2 regions of the Cellulosimicrobium sp. I38E genome follow, and region 2 is predicted to be linked to the other one. Evidence: riboswitches for the same ligand, from Rfam matches in the RefSeq annotation. Region 2 holds a riboswitch; the other holds the start of a gene.
What was found. A riboswitch is a leader RNA that binds a small molecule or an ion and turns the genes downstream of it on or off. The one in region 2 is predicted to bind S-adenosylmethionine.
Positions count from the first base shown of each region.

Region 1: it holds a riboswitch for S-adenosylmethionine, as region 2 does, so the genes downstream of both, A0J59_RS06275 (methylenetetrahydrofolate reductase) here and A0J59_RS01975 (aminotransferase class V-fold PLP-dependent enzyme) in region 2, are expected to answer to the same signal.

Region 1 covers NZ_LUAZ01000017.1:220,197-231,014, forward strand. The annotation lists gene A0J59_RS22290 (YbdD/YjiX family protein) at 1-153, shown strand, start outside; gene A0J59_RS06225 (hypothetical protein) at 309-839, shown strand; gene A0J59_RS06230 (hypothetical protein) at 832-1,494, shown strand; gene A0J59_RS06235 (siderophore-interacting protein) at 1,484-2,407, opposite strand; gene A0J59_RS06240 (iron-siderophore ABC transporter substrate-binding protein) at 2,394-3,377, opposite strand; gene A0J59_RS06245 (sensor histidine kinase) at 3,445-4,647, shown strand; gene A0J59_RS06250 (LytTR family DNA-binding domain-containing protein) at 4,644-5,504, shown strand; gene A0J59_RS06255 (hypothetical protein) at 5,501-5,959, shown strand; gene A0J59_RS06260 (cation acetate symporter) at 5,956-7,479, shown strand; gene A0J59_RS06265 (hypothetical protein) at 7,549-7,812, opposite strand; gene A0J59_RS06270 (alpha/beta fold hydrolase) at 7,859-8,803, opposite strand; SAM riboswitch class I at 8,935-9,037, shown strand; gene A0J59_RS06275 (methylenetetrahydrofolate reductase) at 9,201-10,196, shown strand; gene metE (5-methyltetrahydropteroyltriglutamate--homocysteine S-methyltransferase) at 10,229-10,818, shown strand, end outside.
Region 2 covers NZ_LUAZ01000008.1:84,954-95,771, reverse strand. The annotation lists gene A0J59_RS01985 (rhodanese-like domain-containing protein) at 1-349, opposite strand, end outside; gene A0J59_RS01980 (hypothetical protein) at 741-1,196, shown strand; SAM riboswitch class IV at 1,242-1,357, shown strand; gene A0J59_RS01975 (aminotransferase class V-fold PLP-dependent enzyme) at 1,393-2,829, shown strand; gene A0J59_RS01970 (GNAT family N-acetyltransferase) at 2,944-3,591, shown strand; gene A0J59_RS01965 (CsbD family protein) at 3,675-3,848, opposite strand; gene A0J59_RS01960 (GNAT family N-acetyltransferase) at 3,941-4,594, shown strand; gene A0J59_RS01955 (hypothetical protein) at 4,645-4,875, shown strand; gene A0J59_RS01950 (MaoC/PaaZ C-terminal domain-containing protein) at 4,859-5,959, opposite strand; gene A0J59_RS01945 (3-oxoacyl-ACP reductase) at 5,956-7,392, opposite strand; gene A0J59_RS01940 (acetyl-CoA C-acetyltransferase) at 7,420-8,838, opposite strand; gene A0J59_RS01935 (TetR/AcrR family transcriptional regulator) at 9,094-9,948, shown strand; gene A0J59_RS01930 (acyl-CoA dehydrogenase) at 9,945-10,818, shown strand, end outside.

The DNA of each region.
Region 1 (10,818 bases), on a different contig from region 2:
TACGTGCGGCAGGTCATGGGCGACGACGCGTACTCGACCTACGCCGCGCACCAGCGCGCGGTGCACCCGGGCGGTGTCGTGCTGACCGAGCGCGAGTTCTGGCGGATGCGCCACGCCGAGCAGGACGCGAACCCGGGCTCGCGCTGCTGCTGAGCCGCGGGCCGGCCGACGCCTCGCCGACGAGCACGACCCTGCTCGCCGTCGAGCACGATCTGGGTGTCGCTATCCGCCCGACAACGACACCAAGGTCGTGCTCGGCACCTGGCCCGGTCGACGACCGCGCCGCCGCGACCGCTACGGTGACGGGCGTGGCTCGCCCTCCCGTCCCCATCACGCTCGACCCGCCGCGGGGTCAGATCCCCACCGTCACGGTCGTGCTCGCCACCGACCCCTCGACCGCGGCCGGCTGGGTCGCCGAGGCGTTCGGCTCCCAGCGCTGGAAGCGTCGCGCCTCGGACGCCGCCCACCAGGCCGGCGCGGCGCTGTGGGAGATCGGGGGCGCCGGTCGCGCCTTCTTCCTCGACGACCTCGACGTGCTGCGCTGGGTCACCCCACGCGCGACGGCGCTCTTCTCGCACGGCCGGGCCGTCGCGACGGTCGGGCCCCTCGACCCGGGAACGGGCCAGGCTCCCGCAACGACCGTCGCCCTGTCCCTCGTCGACGGCGCCTTCTCCTGCCGCGAGAGCCTCGGCGCCGTCGCGCGCGGCCTGTGCGACCGCGCCGTCCGCGCCGGGGCGCTGCGCCCCGACGACGTCCCGGTCTGGGCGAACGCCGTCGAGATCGCGGCCGGGTCGCCCCTCCACCCGGCCACCGGGCGAAAGCTCTTCCGCCGTGGCTGACGCGACGACGACCGGACGTGGGACGTTCCCGCCCGTGATCGAGCTGGCCATGAGCGACGCCGCGAAGCGTCAGGTGCTGCGCTCCAACATGACGCTGATCTCGATCCTCGCGCCGCTCGTGGGCCTCGCCCAGCTCCCCGCGGCGATCACGGGCGGGAACATGGCCCTCGCCGTCGGGTTCCTCGTCTTCGCGCTGTCCATGATCCCGCTGACGTACGCGATCGCGCGGCGCATGGTCGACCGCGCGCGGATCGTCCTGGGCGACGGGACGTACACCGTGCACGGGTGGGGCCGACCGAAGCGGTTCACGGTCACGGACGTCGACCGCGTCGTCACGGTGGACCGCATGGCGTTCGGGATGGCCGGGGCGACGCACCACCTCATCGTCCTCGGCCCCACCAAGCGGCTGCTCCTGCTCGTCGGGCAGATGTGGGACCGCGACCAGCTCTCGACCGTCGCGCTCGACCTCGCGCGCCGCGGCGTCCAGCTCACGCCCTGGCACCAGCCGGTCACGCCGGCCCAGCTCCGCGCGTTCGACCGGCGGCTCGTGCCCTGGCCGCAGGCGCACCCGGTCGCCCTCGGCCTGCTGGTCGGGCTCGGCACGCTCCTCGTCCTCGTGGTGCTGTTCGTCGTCCTGGTCGCGCTCATCGTCTGAGCACCCCGTCCCGCCGGGACCGGTCGTGCCAGTAGCCCTGCGCGTGCACGCGCGACCTCTCGATCCCCGCCGCCACGAGCTCGCCGCGGACCCGCGCGACGGTGGCGCTCTCCGTCGCGCACCACGCGTAGAAGCCGGTGCCCGCGTCGGCCGCCGACCGGCCGTGCTCCGCTGCCCAGTCCCGGACCGCGCCCAGCACGGCCCGCTCGGCCCCACGGCGATGCCGAGGCACGTGCTCGACGCGCACGGTCCCGGGCACGTCGCCGACCGGCGCGTCGGCCGGGTCGTCGGCCTCCACGAGCACGTGCGCCCGCACGTCGGGACCCAGGCTCGCGAGGATGCCGCGCACCGCGGGCGCCGAGGTCTCGTCACCCACGAGCAGCACGTGCGCGACGTCGAGCCCCGGGTCCCACTGGGTGCCGTGGTCGGTCACGCCGTACCGCGCGTGCGGCGCCGAGAGCAGCACGCGATCCCCGGGCGCCGCGCGGCGTGCCCAGGCGCTCGCCGGTCCGGCGGGCTCGTGCAGGTACAGGTCGAGGTCCACCTCGGCGGCCCGCGGCCGCACGGCCACAGGCGTGTACGAGCGCATCACCGGTCGCACGTCGTCGTCGAGCGCGGACCACTCGCGCCGCCACACGCTCTCGACCGCGAGCCCCGCGCGCCGCGCGAGCTCGTCCGCACCCGGGCCGGGGAGCAGGATCTTCACGCGCTGGTCGAGCCCGACGTCGGCGCACCCCGCCAGGTCCGGGCCGGCGAGGGTCACGCGCACGAGGCGCGGGCCGACGTCGTGCACGCGCGCGACCGTCGTCGGGAAGAGGACGTTGGGCGACCGGTGGAACCGGCACCCCGCCGCGCTCCCGGCCGTGCTCGCGGCCGTGGCCGAGGACCCGGCCCGCCGGTCAGGACCCGGCACGGTCCTGGAGGAACTGCTCGACGTCGTCGAGGACGGCCTGCCCACCGAGCGGCCCGACGCCGCTGATCCAGTACGACTGGTCGACGACACGCACGTCGGGGAACGACCCCGCGTTGAGCGGGATCTCGGCCGGGACCGCGGCCGGGTCGGCCGGGTCGGCAGCAGAGACGAGGACGAGGTCGGCGGCGGCCTCTGTCACGCGCTCGGGCGACAGGTCGACCGAGATGTCCTCGCCCCAGTCCTGCTCCGGCGTCGAGAACCCGACGCACTCGAGCGTGCTGCCCGCGAACGACCGCGGGCCGTAGGCCGACACGATGCCGTCGCGCGGGCGCAGCAGCTGCGCCGTCCCGGTGACGTCGTAGTCCTCCTGGAGCTGGGCGCACCGCTCGTCGTAGGCGTCCAGCAGGGCCTGGGCGTCGGTCTCGCGGCCGAGCGCGCGGCCCACGAGCAGCACGTTCTCCTGCCAGGGGTCGGTCTGCGTCGCCATGAACACCGTCGGCGCGATCCCCGCGAGCTGGGCGTAGAGGTCGGCGTGGCGCGACTCCGTGCCGAGGATGAGGTCCGGCTCGAGCGCGGCGATGGCCTCGAGGCTCGGCTCGGGCACCGTGCCCACGACCTCGATCGCCTGCGCGTCCTCGCCGAGGTACGCCGGCACGCCGGCCTCGACGCTCAGCACGGCGGCACCGACCGGGACGACGCCGAGCGCGACCGCGGTGTCCGTCTCCACGGGCTCGAGCGTCACGACGCGCTGCGGCGCCGCCGCGAGCTCGGCTGTCCCGCGCGCGTGCTCGACGGCGTACCCCGCCGCGGTGTCGTCCGGCGCCGGCGCACCGGTCGGCGCGGGCTCGGGGTCGGACGAGCACGCCGCGAGGAGGGCGGCGGCGAGCACGAGGGCGGTGGTGGTGACGCTGCGGCGCACGCGCGGGCTCGACGTGGTCCGGGAGATCGGCACAGGAGGTTCCTTCGTCATGGGATAGGGCTGCCTAACCTTATCTGGCCCGCCGGGTGGGTGACGCCGCGCTGGATACGATCACTGCATGTCCGGGCCCGTGTTCGCCGGCGCCGTCGCCGGTCTCGCCGTGGGCGTGCTGCTCACCCTCGGGCTCGTGCTCGCCTGGCGGCTCGCGCGCGGGTCGCGCGAGCTCGGGAGCGACTCGGACCGCGCCACGTTCCGCACCCTGCACCTCGCGTCGCGCGCCGCGACGCACCTGCGGGGCGGCCTCGACGGCGACGACGTCGGCCGCGCGGCACGCTCCCTGCGCCAGCTCCTCGGCGCCGAGGCGCTCGCCGTGGTCACGGCCGAGGGCGCCGTCGCGCTCGACGGCAGCACGACCCTCGAGCCCGACGCGCGCCGGGTCGCCGAGCGCGTGCTCGCCACCGGTCGCCGCCACGTCGAGAGCCGGGACCACAAGAACGGCGACGAGGCGGGCGGCGACGTCGCGGACGCCGTCGGGGCGCCAGTCGTCGCGGGCGGGCGCGTCGCGGGCGTGGTCGTCGCGTTCGCCGGCACGGTCCGCCCACCGCTCGTGCGCGCGACGGGCGAGGTCGCGCAGTGGTGCTCGGCCCAGCTCGAGCTCGGCGAGCTGGAGGCGTCGCGCACGGCGCTCGCGCAGGCCGAGCTGCGCGCGCTGCGCGCCCAGATCAGCCCGCACTTCGTCTACAACGCGCTCGGCGCCATCGCGTCGTTCATCAGCACGGACCCGGAGCGGGCGCGCGACCTCGTGCTCGACTTCGCCGACTTCACGCGCTACTCCTTCCGGGGCCGCGGCGACTTCACGACCCTCGCGGACGAGCTGCGCTCCATCCACTCCTACGTCGAGCTCGAGCGCGCACGGTTCGGCGAGCGCCTCGCCGTGACCCTCCAGATCGCGCCCGAGTCGTTGACCACCGTGATCCCGTTCCTGTCGGTGCAGCCGCTCGTCGAGAACGCGGTCCGGCACGGGCTGGAGCCCCGGGAGCGCGGCGGCACGATCGTCATCACCGCGCGCGACGAGGGCACCCAGACGGAGATCACGGTCGAGGACGACGGCGTCGGCATGGACCCGGCGGTCGTGCGCGAGCTCCTCACGTCCCGCGGGAGCGAGCACGTGGGGCTGCGCAACGTCGACCGGCGCGTGCGCCAGCTCTACGGCGACGACCACGCGCTCGACATCGAGACCGCCCCCGGCTCGGGCACGCTCGTGCGCCTGCGCGTGCCCCGCTCCCAGCCCCTGCACGAGACGGAGGTGAGCGTGCCGTGACCGGCACCGAAGCGACCCCGGGCCCGGCGCCCGAGGACCCGGCCGCCGTCGGGCTCGACGTGCTCGTCGCCGACGACGAGCGGCCCGTGCTCGACGAGCTCGTCGCCCTGCTGCGGCGCGACCCGCGCGTGCGGACCGTGCTCGGGGTCGCGACCGGCTCGGAGGCGCTGCGCGAGCTCTCCTCGCGCACGGTCGACGCGGCCTTCCTCGACATCCACATGCCCGGGCTGACGGGCCTCGACCTCGCGCGCGCGCTCTCGCGGTTCGCCGACCGCCCGGCCGTCGTGTTCGTCACCGCCGACGAGGCTCGCGCGCTCGAGGCGTTCGACGTCGAGGCGGTCGACTACGTGCTCAAGCCCGTGCGCCGCGAGCGCCTGACGCGCGCCGTCGACCGGGTCGTGGAGCGCGTCGCGGACCGCGCGGGCCGTGCGGGCGGGACCGCCCCGGACGCCGGAGCGGCGCCCGCGAGCGCCGCTCCCCCGGTCGTGGGGTCCGGTGCGGGACCCGACGTGCCGGAGGACGAGACGCTGGTCGTGACGGTCGGGACGACGACGCGGCTCGTCCGGCGCAGCGCGGTGCGATGGGTGCAGGCGCAGGGCGACTACTCGCGGCTCGTGACGGACACCGAGCAGTTCCTCGTGCGCGAGCCGCTGTCCGACCTGGAGGAGCGGTGGGCCCCGGCCGGGTTCCTGCGCGTCCACCGGTCGTACCTCGTGGACCGCGCGGCCGTGACCGCGGCGCGGTTCGGGGGCGCGCAGCCCGCGCTCGTCGTCGCGGGCCACGAGGTCCCGGTGAGCCGCCGCATGGTCCCGGCGGTGCGCGAGGCGCTGCTCGGCCCGCACCGGGGGCCGTCGTGAGCGACCCGGGCCCCTCGTCGGCCCCGACCCCGCCCGCCGAGCGCGTGCGCGTCCGGTCGACGGACGCGCGACCCGACGCCGGGCCGCCGTCGGGCACCCCGCGAGGCCGCCCCGAGGAGCCGGACGACGACGTAGCCCACTACACGCGCGGCCTCGTCCGGGCGCAGCTCCGGCTCGGGCTCGCGTGCGTGGTCTCGTTCCTCGCCGTCGTCGCGCTGCTCACGGTGACGATGAGCGCGGTGCCCGCGCTGGACGCCGTCGTGATCCTCGGCGTCCCGCTCCCCTGGCTCGTGCACGCGTACGGCTTCTACCCCGTGATCGTCGCGTTCGCGGTCGTGTTCGCCGTCGCGGCGGCGCGCAACGAGCGCCGGTACCGCGCCCTCGCCGAGGGATCGGCCGGGCCCGCCGAGGGCGGCCCGGACGAGGCGGTCCCCGACCAGGCGGGCGCCCCGTGAGCGCGCTGCCCCTCGTCGCGATCGGGCTGCTCCTGCTCGCGACCGGCCTCATCGGGTTCTACGGCCTGCGCATCTCCCGCACCACGAGCGACTTCTTCGTCGCGTCGCGCACGGTGCGGCCCGTGTGGAACGCGTCCGCGATCAGCGGCGAGTACCTGTCCGCGGGCACGTTCCTCGGCCTCTCGGGGCTCGTGCTGCTCTCCGGCGCGGAGGCGTTCTGGTTCCCCGTCGGGTACGCGGCGGGCTACCTGCTCGTCCTGCTGTTCGTCGCCGGCCCGCTGCGCCGCAGCGGCGCGTACACGATCCCCGACTTCGTCCACGCCCGGCTCGACTCCGTCGTCGCGCGCCGCGTCACGAGCGTCCTCGTGCTCGTCATCGGGTGGCTCTACGTGGTGCCGCAGCTCCACGGCGCGGCGCTCGTCATCACGAGCGTCGCGCCCGTCCCGCCGTGGGTCGGGTCGGTCGGGATCGCGGTCGTCGTGAGCGCGGTCGTCGCGGCGGGCGGCATGCGCTCCATCACGTTCGTCCAGGCGTTCCAGTTCTGGGTCAAGCTCACGGCGCTCGCGCTGCCCCTCGTGTTCGTGCTCATGGCGCTCGGCGGGGCGTTCGAGCCCGGCGGCGCGATCGTCACGTTCGACCCCGCCGCCGTGTTCCCCCACGACGCCGGACCCGGCGGCCTCGACGCGTACGCGACCGTCTCGCTCCTGCTCGCGCTCCTGCTCGGCACGACCGGCCTGCCGCACGTCCTCGTGCGCTTCTACACCTCGCCCGACGGCGGCTCGGCTCGCCGCACGACCGTCGTCGTGCTCGTGATGATCAGCGTGTTCTACATGGTGTCGAGCACGCTCGGGCTCGTCGCGCGGGTCGTCGCTCCCGACCTCGCCGAGCCCGGGGTCGCGGACACCGTGGTCCTCACCCTGCCGACCCGCCTCGTGCCCGGGCTCGGCGGCGAGCTGCTCGCCGCGCTCGTCGTCGCCGGAGCGTTCGCCGCGTTCCTCGGCACGTCCTCGGGGCTCGTCGTGGCGCTCGCGGGCGTCGTGAGCCAGGACCTGTTCGGCGGGACCGTGCGGTCGTTCCGGTGGTCGGCGGTGGCGTGCACGCTCATCCCGCTCGCGTTCGCGCTCGTCACCATCCCGCAGGGGCTCGTGACGAGCGTCGGGACGGTGTTCGTCTTCGCCGCCTCCGCGCTGTCGCCCGTGATCCTGCTGGGCGTGTGGTGGCGCCGCCTCACCGCGCGCGGCGCGGTGGCGGGGATGGTCGTGGGGTCCGTCCTGTGCGCGACGGCGCTGCTCGCCTCGTCCGCCCTCGTCGCCGCGGGCTACGGGACGGTCTCGTCCGGCGCGACGGCGGACGGCGTCCCCGGCGTCGTGCGCGCCCTGCTCGCCCAGCCCGCGGCATGGACCATCCCGATCGCGACCGCGACGGTCGTCGTCGTGTCCCTGCTCGACCGCCACGGCCCGCCCCTGCGCACCGACCGGTTCCTCCGGCGCCTGCACGTCCCGGAGCTCCGGCGCCGTTGACGACGGTGCGCGGCCTGAGATCTGTAGCGTAGAAAGCGTGAGATCTGCAGCGCAGGAGCCCTGACCTGGTCAGATCCAGCGCGCGCCGATCTCGTCGTGGAGCTGCTGCGTCTTCTGCACGCGCAGCACGCCGTCCTCGACCGCAGTCTCCAGGCCGACCTCCCGCGCGATCGCGACGATCGCGTCGCGCTGCTCCGGGTGGTCGTCCGCGTCGCCGCCGTCCCAGAGCTCGAGCCACCGGTCGGTGGGGTCGTCGCTGCCGCAGTCGGCCCACACGCGGCAGATCCGATCGAGCTCGTCCTGCGTCATCGGGCGGGTCGGGGTCGCGTACATGGCGGGCTCCTGTGCTCGCTCGGTGTCGGTGAGAGGTCGGCTCACCCTAGTCCCGGGCCGGCGCCTCCGGCGCATCGGTTCGCGCCGACCTGGCTGCCCACCGTGCGGTGGACCCCGCCCGGTCGAGCGCGTCGTCGACGAAGGCGGCGAGGAGTGCGGCGACCTCGCTCGCGTGCGTCTCGAGCAGGAAGTGACCGGCGTCGTAGACGTGCACGGCGAGGGTCTCCATGACCTCGTGGTAGGCGACGACCTCGCGGATGTCGAAGAACGTGTCGAAGCGGCCCCAGAGGACCATGCACGGGGGCTGGTGGCGCCGGTGGTAGGCGGCGATCGCGGGGAAGCGTGCGACGTGCGACCGGTAGTCGGTGAAGAGCCGGAACTGCAGGTCGGTCATGCCCGGGCGCGACAGCCGCCCCCAGTCGAGGTGCCACGACTCGGGCGGATGAAGCTCCTGGACGCTCGGAGGCGACCCGGCGAGGTACTGGTCCCGGGTCCCTTCGAAGGTCAGCCAGTCCGGGAGCGCCGCCCGGTTCTCCGGGGTCGGGTCGGCCCAGAAACGCCGGGCCGTGTCCCAGGTGTCCCCGAGGCCCGCGTCGTGGGCGTTGCCGTTCTGCACGACCAGTCCCAGCACGTGGCCGGGGTCGCGCATCGCCAGCGAGTACCCGACGGGAGTGCCGAAGTCGGTGACGTAGAGGACGTAGCGCTCGATCCCCAGGCTCGTGACCAGCGCCTCGATCACGTCCGTCAGGCGCTCGAACGTGTACTCCTCGGGCGGGAGGGCGTCGGAGAAGCCGAAGCCGGGAAGGTCGGGGGCGACGACGTACGCGTGGTCGGCGAGCACCGGCATCACGTCCCGGAACGAGTGGGACGAGGCGGGGAAGCCGTGCAGGAGCAGCACCGCGGTCGACGAGGGCACCCCGGCCTCGCGGTAGTGGATACCTACCCCGTCGACCTCTCGGGAGCGGTGCCGCGGCTTGGACGAGTGCTTCATCGGATCCTCCTGAGCGCTCCGAGCGACAGGTCGTGACCGTCCGCCCATCATAGGAAGGAGGCCTCGACCGGGCGGGCGTCTCAGCAGGCGAGCACCCTCGACCGCATGGCGGATGCGCCGTAGGATCGTGCCAACCATCCAGAGCGGTCGAGAGTCCTGGCTCGACGACACCGCAGCAACCCGCCGACGGAAGCCTCCCGAGGACAAAGGTGCTAACGCCAGGGTCGATGGAGCGACTAATGGTCTCAGAGGCATCCTTCGCGCACCGTCCGGGCAGCACGTGCCCGACGGCGGTCGCGCACGCACGCACCCCGGTCGGAGCGACGTCGTGAGCGTCGCGGACGCCGTCGGGCAGGCCCACGGCGGGGCCGCACGCCCCACGGTCTCGTTCGAGCTCATGCCCCCGCGGCGCCCGGACGCGGCGCCGAAGTTCTGGGAGACGGCGCGGCGTCTCGTCGCGACCCACCCCGACTTCGTCTCGGTGACGTACGGCGCGGCCGGGACCGACCGCGCGACCGCGCGCCAGGTCGTCGGCCGCCTGCTCCAGGGCACGCCCGTGCTGCCGATCGCGCACCTCACGTGCGTCGGGGCGTCGCGCGAGGACGTGGAGGAGGTCATCTCCGACTTCCTCGACGAGGGCGTGCGCAGCTTCCTCGCGCTGCGCGGCGACCCGCCGCGCGACCAGCCGGACTGGCAGCCCGCGCCCGACGGCGTGCGGTCGTCGACCGAGCTCGTCGCGCTCCTGCGCGAGGTCGAGGCGTCGCGCTGCGCGTCCGACCCGGCCGCGGCGCTGCGCGGCGCGGCCCGCCCGCTGACGATCGCCGTCGCGACGTTCTGCGACGGCAACCCCGCCGCCGGCACGACGCGCGCCCAGGAGGTGCGCCGCCTGTGGCAGAAGCAGCAGGCCGGCGCGAGCTTCGCGATCACGCAGCTCTTCTACGACGCGTCGTCGTACACCGACTTCGTCGCCGAGGCCCGCGCGGCCGGCGTGACGATCCCCATCCTCGCCGGGCTGCTGCCCACGACGGAGCCTGCGCGGCTCCGTCGCGTCGAGGAGCTCACGGGCGTGCGCGCGCCTCAGCACCTGCTGGACGCGCTCGACGCCCTGCCCGACCCGGAGGCGCAGCACGCCTACGGGATCGCGTACACCGTGGACCTCGCGCAGCGCGTCCTCGACGCGGGCACGCCCGGTCTGCACGTGTACACGTTCAACAAGCACCGCGCCGCTCTTGACCTGCTCGAGGGTGTCCACCTCGGCGGCGGGTCGGCCGGGACGGGAGGCAGCACCAGCGCTGCCGCCGCCCCGCTCGTCCCGGACCTGGCCAGCGGGCCGTGGGTCACCGGCACCTCCCTGCCCACGACGAGCGCCGCCACGCACGGCACGCCCGTCTGACCGGTCCTCCGGACCAGCAAGAGGTTTCGATCATGGCCACTTCCGTACCCTCCCCTACCCAGAACCCGGTCAGCTTCCCCGCCGGCACCGTGCTCGGCTACCCGCGCATCGGGCGCCGCCGCGAGCTCAAGAAGGCCGTCGAGGCGTTTTGGGCCGGCAAGACGTCGGTCGACGAGCTCGAGGCCACGGCCCGCGAGCTGCGCCTCGCGACCGTCCGCCGGCTCGTCGACCTCGGCCTCGGCGCCGACGACGCGTCCGTCCCCGGCTCGTTCTCCTACTACGACCAGGTGCTCGACGTCGCGGCCTCCCTCGGGGCGGTCCCGTCGCGGTTCGCGTCGCTCACCGACGACGCCGGCCGCCTCGACCTCGCGGGCTACTTCACCGTGGCGCGCGGCCAGGGCGACGACGCGCCGCTCGAGATGACCAAGTGGTTCGACACGAACTACCACTACCTCGTGCCCGAGATCGGCCCGGACACCCCGATCCGGTTCGTCGACGACCGCGTCGTGCGCGAGTTCGTCGAGGCCAAGGAGGCGGGCGTCGTGACGCGGCCCGTCGTCGTCGGGCCCGTGACGTTCCTCGCGCTGTCCAAGGCCGCCGACGACGCGCCCGCCGGGTACTC
Region 2 (10,818 bases):
CGCGCGCGGCGCCGATCGAGCGCTGGCCCGAGCGGCACAGGAACACGACGGGACGCTCGTCGCCGGGGGCGAGCCCGGCCTCGACGAGCTGGTCCAGGAAGCGCGGGTTGGGCCCGGCCGGGGTCACCCACTCGTCGAACACGACGTCGCGGGCGAGGTCCGAGGCGTCGGGCACGCCGATGGTGCGCCACTCGCCCTCGGTGCGGACGTCCACGAGGACGGCGCGCTCGTCGCTCGTCAGCAGGTCCCACGCCTGCTGGGGGGTGAGGTCGCCGGCGTAGCCGACGGCGGGTCGCGCGTCGGGCGGCGCCGGCCGGGATGCCGACTGCTGCTGGGACTGGTCGCTCATGAGTCCTCCTCCATCGATCGTGGCAGTAGCACCCTGCGCCCGGCCGTCTCGCGACGGACCGGGGGGTTGCTGCGGCGTCGACGTGCCACGTCACTCGGCCGCTCCGGATGGTTGCTCGGGATCGTACGCCACCCGTCCGACGCGCGGAACGCCCGTCTCGCCGAGCGGCCCGTGGGCGGGGTGCCCGACGTCGGACGGTCGCGCTAGCGTGGCCGCGCGGCCGGGCGGGGGTCCCGGCGGGCAGGGCGACGGGCAGGGGAACCGAATGTGGACCAGCCGGCGACGGGTGCTGGGTGCGGTCGTGGTGGCGGGCGTCGTCGCCGCGGGCGCCTGGCTGTGGGTAGCGACCGGCGATGAGGAGCCGCCGCCGCGCGTGGCGAGCGTCCGTCCCGTGGAGGACGACGCCCTCGACCCGGCCGGGAGTGCGCGCATCGTCCTGGTCGAGCCGGACGTCGGCTCCCCGGCGCCGCTCTCGCCCCGGTCGGCACCCGCCGACGTGGCGACCGTGGGCGAGCCGATAGACCTCGCGGAGCTCACCGTCGGCGGCTACGAGGGGTGGTGGAGCGGCGACGGCGACGGCGCCGCCTGCGACGCGTTCGCCGTCGCCCACCCCGAGGTGGTCCTGGTGAGCACGCGGTCGGCGCAGCCGCTCGAGGCGTTCGTGAACGGTACGAGGCTCCAGGGCGTCCCGAACGGCATGCTCGGAGAGCCCGCGGAGTGGCCTGCCGACTCCGTCGTCGTGCTCGACGCCCGCACCGGCGAGGTGCTCGACGCGTTCGAGGTCGACGAGTCGGGGTGGCGCCTCGAGGTGCCCGTGGACTGTGTCCCGCCATCCGAGACGCCCTGACCACCGGTTGACACGGCGCGTCCCGCGCGCACATCCTGGGACGCAGGTCATGAGTGCCAGCGTGAAACCCCGGTTTGCTGGCCGGCAACCCTCCTCTCGCGGCGGGGTGCCCCGGGTGACGACCAGGCCGTACGCCGACCGGCGCGCGGCAAGCGCGGGGATCACCGTCCCCGGACCGCCCTCGGAGGACTGTGCCATGACTGCTCTCGCCGACGTCTCGTGTCCGACCGAGGTCTCGGAGGCCCCCGACCTCGCGGCGGTCGCCGACGCGCCCGCCCTGCTGCCCGTCGTCGGCGCGGACACGCTCGTCCCGCTCGTCGACGGCCGTAGCGTCCCCTACGCGAACCTCGACGTCGCGGCCTCGGCCCCGGCCCTGCGCTCCGTCGCGGACCGCGTGACCGAGGTGCTGCCGCTCTACGCGAGCGTGCACCGCGGCGCGGGGTACCTGTCGCAGGTCTCCACCGCGCTCTACGAGGCGTCGCGACGCACGATCGGCGCGTTCGTCGGCGCCCGCGAGGACGACGTCACGGTCGTCACGCGCAACACCACCGACTCGCTCAACCTGCTCGCGGGCTGCGTCCCGGCGAACGCGGACGGGACTCCCGGGCGCGTGCTCGTCCTCGACGTCGAGCACCACGCGAACCTGCTGCCGTGGCAGCGCGCGGGCGGTGCGACGGTCCTCGCCGGCGGCGCGTCCGTCGCGGAGACGCTGTCCGGCCTGCGCACCGAGCTCGCGCGCTTCCCGTACGCCCTGGTCGCCGTGACCGGCGCGTCGAACGTCACGGGCGAGTCGCTGCCCGTCGCGGACGTCGTGCGGATCGCGCACGACGCCGGGGCGCGCGTCGTCCTCGACGGCGCCCAGCTCGTCCCGCACCGCGGCTTCTCGCTCGCCGACTCGGACGTCGACTACGTCGCGTTCTCCGGGCACAAGACGTACGCGCCGTTCGGCGCGGGTGCGCTCGTGGGTCGTCGCGACTGGCTCGACGCGGGCACGCCGTACCTCGCCGGCGGCGGCGCGGTGCGCCAGGTCGCCGTCACGGGGACGCAGTGGCAGACGGCGCCCGCGCGCCACGAGGCCGGGTCGCCCAACGTCGTGGGTGCCGCGGCGCTCGCGGCGGCGTGCGACGCGCTCGCCGCGCTCGACCCGGCCGACCTGCACGCGCACGAGGCGGCGCTCCGCGCGGCCCTCGTCGCGGGCCTGGAGGCCGTCCCGGGCGTCCGGGTCGTGCGCGTGTGGGACGACGCCGTCGACCCGGTCGGCGTCGTGACGTTCGCCGTCGAGGGCCACGACCCGGGCCTCGTCGCCGCCTACCTCTCGGCCGAGCACGGCATCGGGGTGCGCGACGGCCGGTTCTGCGCGCACCCGCTGCTCGCGCGCCTCGGCTACGACGCGGGCGCGATCCGCGCCTCGGTGGGCGTCGGGACGACGGGGGCGGACGTCGTCCGGCTCGTCGAGGCCGTGCGGTCGTACGTGGAGCAGGGCCCCGCGACGCGCTACGAGGTCGTCGACGGCTGCTGGGCCGTGGCCGACGACCCGCGCCCGGTGCCCGTGGGCTCGGGTCTCGAAGGCCTCTTCGCGACCGCCGCGGCGGGCTTCCTCGCCGACGCCGCGGGGTGCGGCCCCGCCGTCTGACCCGGCGCCGGCGGGACCGCCGGGACCGCCGTTCACCGAGCCGTCGACGAGCGTTGTCCACGACGTCGACGAACCCTCTTGGCGGCGTCGTCCGCGTGTGCTCTGATATGCGCTGTGCTGCACGACGTCGTCCTCTCGGGGCACGGTTTCCGCCTGGAACCGCTGGCCCTGGAGCACGCTGAGACACTGGCCGGCCTCGTCGACGAGGCGATGTGGTCAGGCATGAGCATCCCCATGCCCTTCGGGGTCGCGGGGATGGCCGAGCTGGTGGCCGCGACACGCGCCGCGCCCGACCTGACGGGCTTCGTCGTGCGCGCCGCCGGACTCGACGGCGCCCCCGGTGACGTCCTCGGCAGCACGGCGTTCCGCGACCTGTCGCTCGTCGACCGCCGGGTCGAGGTCGGCCGGACGTTCTACGCCCGCTCCACGTGGGGGAGCCTCGTCAACCCCGTGACCAAGTGGCTGCTGCTGCGGCACGCCTTCGAGACGTGGGACGTGCACCGCGTCGGGTTCCGCGTCGACACGCGCAACACGCGCTCGCTCGGGGCCATGCGCCGGCTCGGGGCGTACGAGGAGGGCGTCATGCGCGGCCACCGCACCGCCCCCGACGGGACGCGCGCCGACTCCGTGATGTTCTCGATCCTCGCGCCCGAGTGGCCCACCGTCGAGGTCGGACTGCTGGAGCGGATCAACGCCCCGCGCGTCGTGCCCGTGCTGGCGCAACCGCTGCCGCGGGTGGACCTGCCGCTCGCGGCGTCGTGATCGGGCGGTCCGCGAGCAGACCCCGAGAACGCCGCGAGGGCCCCGCCGCAGCGGAGCCCTCGCGAGCAGATCAGGGGCGGTGACTAGCGGTCGAACGCGTCCTTGACGTCGTCGCCCGCCTGCTTCACGTCGGCCTTGGCCTGGTCCTTCTTGCCCTCGGCCTCGAGCCGCTCGTTGTCCGTGAGCTTGCCCGCGCCTTCCTTGAGCTTGCCACCCGCCTCCTCGGCGGCGTGCTTGGCCTTGTCTCCGAGTCCCATGAGTGCTCCTCTCGTCGGTACGTGCTCGACCGTAGGCACGTGCCGGGTCACTCGCACGCGGTCGGGCACCCGGCGTGTGGTGGGATGTGCGGGTGCAGCACGACACCACTCTCGAAGGCTTCGGCGTCCGCCTCGTCCCGCTCGACGAGAGCCACGCCCCCGCGCTCGGCGCGCTCGTCGACGACGGCATCTGGGCCGGCATGTCGAGCCGCGTGCCCGCTGGGACCGACGCGATGAGCGGCTACGTCCGCGACGCCGTCGCCGCCCCCGGTCGGCTCGCGTTCGCCGTCGTCGGCGCGGGGTCCGGTGACGCGTCCGACGGCGCGGAGGTCGTCCGCGGCTCGACGTCGCTCTACGAGTGGGTGCCGTCGCAGGGCAGGGTCGAGCTGGGCTCGACGTTCTACGCGCGCGAGTGGTGGGGCGGCGTGACGAACCCGGCGTGCAAGTACCTGCTGCTGCGGCACGCGTTCGAGGACCTCGGCGTCGCGCGCGTCGCGTTGCGGGCGGACGCCCGCAACAGCCGCTCCATCGGCGCGATCCGGCGCCTGGGTGCCGTGCCCGAGGGCGTGCTGCGCAGCCACCGCGTCGCACCCGACGGGTCGCGCCAGGACACCGCCTACTTCTCGATCCTGCTCGACGAGTGGGCGACCGTCCGCGACGGCCTGCTCGCGCGCCTCGACGCGCTCGTGGGCTCCGCGCCGACGGAGACTGTGGACAACGGTTCGGGGAGGCCCGTGCGCCGCTAGCGTGCGACACGCCCCGAGCGTCGAGGGCGTCGACGAAGGGGCCGCACGCCATGCACCACGAACCGCCCGACCTCGGTGCCGTCGCGTGGATCACGATGCTGCTCCCCGTCGCGAGCCCGTACTGGGCCGCACCCGTTCTCGGGTCGCTGTTCGCGGCCGCCGTCGACGTCACGTCGGTGTGCGCCGCGCTGGGGCGCGACGTGCGTGACCACGCCCGGGCCGTCCGGCAGGCGCGCCGATCGGCCCGGGCGGCGACGCGACTCGTCAGGAGCGAGGCGTGACCCGACCCGCGAGGTGCAACCGGCCCTTGCCGTCCCACGCCTGGTAGACGACGCCCGTCGTCGGGTCGCCCGCGCCGTCGGGCTCGGCCGGGGCGACCTGTCCGACGGCGTCCCGCACCGCGGCAGGAACGTCGCCCGCGGGGCGCAGCGCCACGTCGACCGTGCTCGGCAGCAGGACCGGCTTTGCGAACGTGACGGTCCAGTCGTACGTGTCGCCACGGCGTGGCCCCGCCTCGGCGAGCGCCCGCGCGGCGGTGTACATCCCGTGCGCGATGGCGCGCGGGAACCCGAACGCCTTGGCGCCGAGCCCCGACGTGTGGATGGGGTTCCGGTCGCCGGAGACGGCCGCGTACGCGCGACCGGACCCCGCGCCGAGCGACCAGCGCGCCGTCGGGAGCGGGGGGACGAACGCCTCGGTGCCCGACGCCGCGGTGGCGTCCTCGTCCACCGGGCCGCCCGGGAGCGTGACGCCCTTCGCGAGGTACGTCGAGACGCCCCGGTAGGCGAGCGTCGTCGCTGACAGCCCGCTCCCGGACGCGCGCTCCTCGTCGGTGCGCTCGACGGCGACCTCCGTGACCAGGTCCACCTGGACCCCGCGCCGGTGCGGACGCAGCCGCTCTGCCCAGGCGCGCACCTCGAGCGTGTCCCCGAGCCGCACCGGACGCAGCACGGACACCGAGTTCGCGAGGTGCACCATGCCGAGCAGCGGCAGCGGGAAGTCGGTCCGGACCATGACGGCCGTCGCGAGGGGGAAGCCGAGCACGTGCAGGTACCCGGCGGGCAGGACCTCCGACGGGGCCTCGCCCACGAGCCGCGCGTACCGTGCGAGGTGCGCGGCGCTGCCCATGTGGCCGGGCGCGGCGGCGTCGCCCGTCGGCACGCCCGCGACGCGGTACGTGACCTCGGGCAGCTCCAGGTCACGACGCCCGCCGCCCGCGGGGAGGCGGTGCGCCGCCGCGATCCGGCCCGACGCCGCGAGCCCGCGCACGTACAGGCCGCCGAGCCCGGGGATCGTGGGCAGGGTCTCGACGCGCGCGGGCGCGACGCGCGCCGGGCCGGCCGCGGTGCCGTCGGGCGCCGTCACCGGCCCACCACGTTCTGCCCGCACACGCGCAGCACCTGCCCGTTCACGCCCGCGGCCGCGGGCGACGCGAGGAACGCGATCGCCTCGGCCACGTCCACGGGCTGGCCGCCCTGCTGGAGCGACGCGACCCGGCGCGCGACCTCGCGCTGGACGAACGGGATCGACGCCGTCATGTCCGTCTCGATGAACCCCGGCGCGACGGCGTTCGCCGTCCCGCCCGGACCGCCCGGCGCCGCGAGCCGGCGCGCGAACGCGCGCGTGTGCCCGATGACGCCGGCCTTCGAGAACGCGTAGTTCGCCTGGCCGCGGTTGCCCGCGATGCCGCTCGTCGACGCGAGCGACACGATGCGCGGCGCGGAGGAGAACCCGTTCGCGCCGAGCAGGTACTCGGTGATCCGGAGCTGCGCGGCGAGGTTCACCGCGACCACCGCGTCCCACTTGTCCGCGGACATGTTGGCGAGCAGCTTGTCGCGCAGGATTCCCGCGTTGTGCACCAGGATGTCGAGCCCGCCGTGCCGCGCGCGGGCGTGCTCGAGGATGCGCGCGCCCGCGTCGTCGGCGGTCACGTCGAGCTGGAGCGCCGTGCCCTTGATCTCGTTCGCGACCTTCGCGAGCGCCTCGCCCGCCGCGGGCACGTCCACCACGACGACCTTCGCGCCGTCGCGCGCGAGCGTCCGCGCGACCTGCGCCCCGATCCCGCGCGCCGCGCCCGTGACGACTGCGACCTTGCCGGCGAGCGGCTGGTCGGACACGCCGGCGTGGATGCTCGGGTCGGCTCCGGCGGCCGTCTCACCGGCCGAGGTGGAACCCTGGTCTGCCGAGGGTGAGCCCTGGTCGGTCGGTGCGCCGGCGTCGACCTGGAGGAGCTGGCCGTCGACGAACGCGGACCTGGCGGACAGGAAGAAGCGGAGGGTCGCGAGGACGCTCGGGCTGTCGACCGGGGCGTCGTCGGTCACCTGGATGCCGTTGCCGGTCGCGCCGTAGCGGAGCTCCTTGGCGACGGAGCGCAGGAACCCGTCGACACCCTCGCGGGCGGCGGCGAGCTCGGGGGAGTCGCTCTCGGCGGGGGCGCGCGAGATCGTCACGACGCGGCCGTTCGGCGCGAGCCGCCGGAGCGTCGCGGAGAGCGCCATGACGGGCGCGGACGCGTCCTCCGGACGCTCGATCCCGCTGAGCACGACGACGACCGCGCCCCAGCGGGTCGTGTCGTCCGGGGTCTGGCGGACGTCGAGGTCCCAGGCGAGCAGGGCCTCGGCGACGCGGTCGGCGTCGTCGCGCACCCCCGGCGTGCCGCCGAGCACGAGCACGGGCCCGACGGTGAGGGGGTCGCCCGCACGGAAGCGGCGCAGGACCGCGGGGCGCGGGAGGCCGAGCTTCTTGGCGAGCGTCTTCGTGAAGCCGGAGTTGACGGCCTGGACGTAGGAGTCGGTCACGGTGGTTCCTCTCGGGTCGTCGGGCCGTCAGGCGGGGGCGTCGGTCGCGGGGACGGACTCGAGGATCGCGGCGACGCCGAGGCCTCCCGCGGCGCACACGGAGATGAGCGCCCGCGCCGGGGCGCCGGTCTCGGCGGTCTTCGCGGCGAGGAGCTTGGCCGCCGTCGCGACGATGCGGCCGCCGGTCGCGGCGAACGGGTGGCCCGCGGCGAGCGAGGACCCGTTGACGTTGAGGCGCGAGCGGTCGATCGACCCGAGCGCGCCGTCGAGACCGAGCTCGGTGCGGCAGTACTCGTCGTCCTCCCAGGCCTTGAGCGTCGTGAGGACCGTGGAGGCGAACGCCTCGTGGATCTCGTAGAGGTCGAAGTCGGCGAGCGCGAGGCCGTTGCGCGCGAGCAGGCGCGGGACGGCGTGGGCCGGCGCCATGAGCAGGCCCTCGTGACCGTGCACGAAGTCGACGGCCGCGGTCTCGGCGTCGACGACGCGCGCGAGCAGCGGGAGGTCACGCTCGCGCGCCCACTCGGCCGAGGCGAGGAGGACAGTCGAGGCGCCGTCGGTGAGCGGGGTCGAGTTGCCCGCCGTCATGGTCGGCTCGGCGCCGTCGGCGCTGCCCGCGAGGCGCTTGCCGTACACCGGCTTGAGCGCGGCGAGCTTCTCGAGCGACGAGTCCGTACGGAGGTTGTCGTCGCGCACGAGCCCGCGGAACGGGGTGACGAGGTCGTCGAAGAAGCCGGCGTCCCACGCGGCCGCGAGGTGCTCGTGGCTCGCGAGCGCGAGCTCGTCCTGCGCCTCGCGGGAGATGCCCCAGCGCGCCGTCGTGATCGCCTGGTGCTCACCCATGGACAGGCCGGTGCGCGGCTCGTCGGTCGCGGGGGTCAGGGGGGCGAGGTCGGAGGGGCGCACCTTGGTGAACGCCTTGACGCGCTGGCCGAACGTCTTGGCGTGGCTCGCCTCGAGCAGCGCCCGGCGCAGGCCCTCGCTCACGGCGATCGGCGCGTCGGACACGGTGTCGGAGCCGCCGGCGACGCCCGACTCGACCTGGCCGAGGCGGATCTTGTTCGCGACGGTGATCGTCGCCTCGAGCCCGGTCGCGCACGCCTGCTGGAGGTCGTATGCGGGGGTCTCGGGGGAGAGGGACGAGCCGAGCACCGACTCGCGGACGAGGTTGAAGTCGCGCGAGTGCTTGAGCACCGCGCCACCGACGACCTCGCCGAGCCGCTCTCCCTGGAGGCCGAAGCGCGCGACGAGGCCCTCGAGCGCAGCCGTGAACATCTCCTGGTTGCTCGCCGAGGAGTACTTCTTGCCCGCGCGGGCGAACGGGATGCGGTTCCCGCCCACGACCCACGCGTCGCGGGGGGCGCCGGGGGTGCTGGTTGTCGGAGCCTGCTCGGGGGCCCTCTCGGAGGACTGCTCGGGGGTCTGGCGGGGGCTGGTGCGGTTGGCCACTGTGCCTCACTTCCTGTCCGTGCTCGCTGCGCTGCGTCGGTCCCGGCCCGGGGAGGGAGCCCCTGCGCGAGTTCGACGGCGATGTCGCAGTCGATGCCGCGCGGAGGCGAGGGAGAGGGCCGGCTGGTGTCCAATACCAAGAGTACCTGATACTCTCGGTTTCGTGAGTCGGGTCACAGGGCCGTGCCCTGCCCCGACACGGTGCCGGAGGACCAGGCACCGACGACATCGAGGTCGGGCGCAACGGAGGGCGACGTGAACACAGGTGCCGACGCGCGAGCGGCCACCCGAGGACGGGTGCAGCCGGGCGCGGCGGTGGACGGCCGGTCGACCCGCTGGGACGAGCACCGGGCGGCACGCCGCGCGGAGCTCATCCGGGCGGCGAGCAAGGCCGTGCACCGCGGAGGTCCCGGGGTCTCCATGGACGAGATCGCGGCGGCGTCGGGGACGTCGAAGTCGATCATCTACCGCTACTTCGACGACAAGACCGGCCTCCAGGTCGCGCTCGGCTCCGCCGTCGTGGGGCAGATGCACGACGCGCTGACCCAGGCGGCCGAGTCGGCCGAGACGCCCAAGCGCGCGCTGCGCGCGATGGTCGGCGTCTACCTCGAGATGATCGAGAGCTCGCCCAACGTCTACTACTTCGTCACCCGGACGAGCGCCGTCGCGGGGACGGAGGAGCCCGCCGCGCAACTCGCCGCGAGCGGCATCACCAACGGGGCCGCCGGCGCGAGCCGCGCGCCCCTCGCGGCGTTCCTCGACTCGGTGATCGAGCTCGTCGCCGAGCCGTTCGCGCGCGTCACCGACGTCTCGCCCGCCGACGCCGCGGCGTGGGCCGCGGGTGCCGTCGGGTTCGTGCGCGGCGCCGGCGAGTGGTGGCTCGGCCATCGCGACCGGCCCGACGTCCCCGACCGTGAGCAGCTCACCGAGCGCGTCGCCGCCTGGCTCTGGGCCGGGCCCGTCGGCGTCCTCTCCCACAACCCGGGTACCCCCCGCTCCCACGACGAACGGCCCACGGCGCCCGCGACCCGTCGCGACGGCGTCCACCGCCCCGTCACCGACCGCCCTGAGCACCCGGCGACCGCCTCAGACCTCAAGGAGATCCCATGACCGCCACGTCCGACCGTCCCGCCCTCGTCCAGCGCGCGTCGACCACGGGTGACGCGAGCACGACGCCGCAGGGCGACGCCCGCGTCGACGTCGCCTCCCTCGAGAAGCTCCTGCTCGGCCGGTGGGCCGACCTGCGCGCGACGGCGCGCGCCACCGCGGGCGAGGAGGCGTTCCAGCGCATCGAGGGCCTGACCCTGCGCGAGCACCGCGAGCGCGTGCTGGAGCAGATGCGCCTGCTCGTCGGCAAGGGGCAGGTCTGGCGCGGGTATCCCGAGCGCCTCGGCGGCGCCGACGACGCGGGCGGCAACCTCGCCGGCTTCGAGGAGCTGGTCGCGGCCGACCCGTCGCTCCAGATCAAGGCGGGCGTCCAGTGGGGCCTGTTCGGTGCGGCGATCCTGCACCTCGGCACCCCCGAGCAGCAGGACCGCCTCCTCCCGGGCGCGATGGACCTCTCCGTGCCCGGCGCGTTCGCGATGACGGAGATCGGCCACGGGTCCGACGTCGCGAGCATCGCGACCACGGCGACCTACGACCCGGAGACCGAGGAGTTCGTCATCCACACCCCGTTCCGCGGGGCCTGGAAGGACTACCTCGGGAACGCGGGCGTGCACGGCGTGGCCGCGGTCGTGTTCGCGCAGCTGATCACGCAGAACGTCAACCACGGCGTGCACGCGTTCTACGTGCCGATCCGCGACACCGCGGGCGAGCGCGACGAGCTCGGGCGCCTGCCGTTCCTGCCCGGCGTGGGCGGTGAGGACGACGGGCAGAAGGGCGGGCTCAACGGCATCGACAACGGCCGCCTGCACTTCGACCACGTGCGGGTCCCGCGCGCGGACCTGCTCGCCCGCTACGGCTCGGTCGATGCGGACG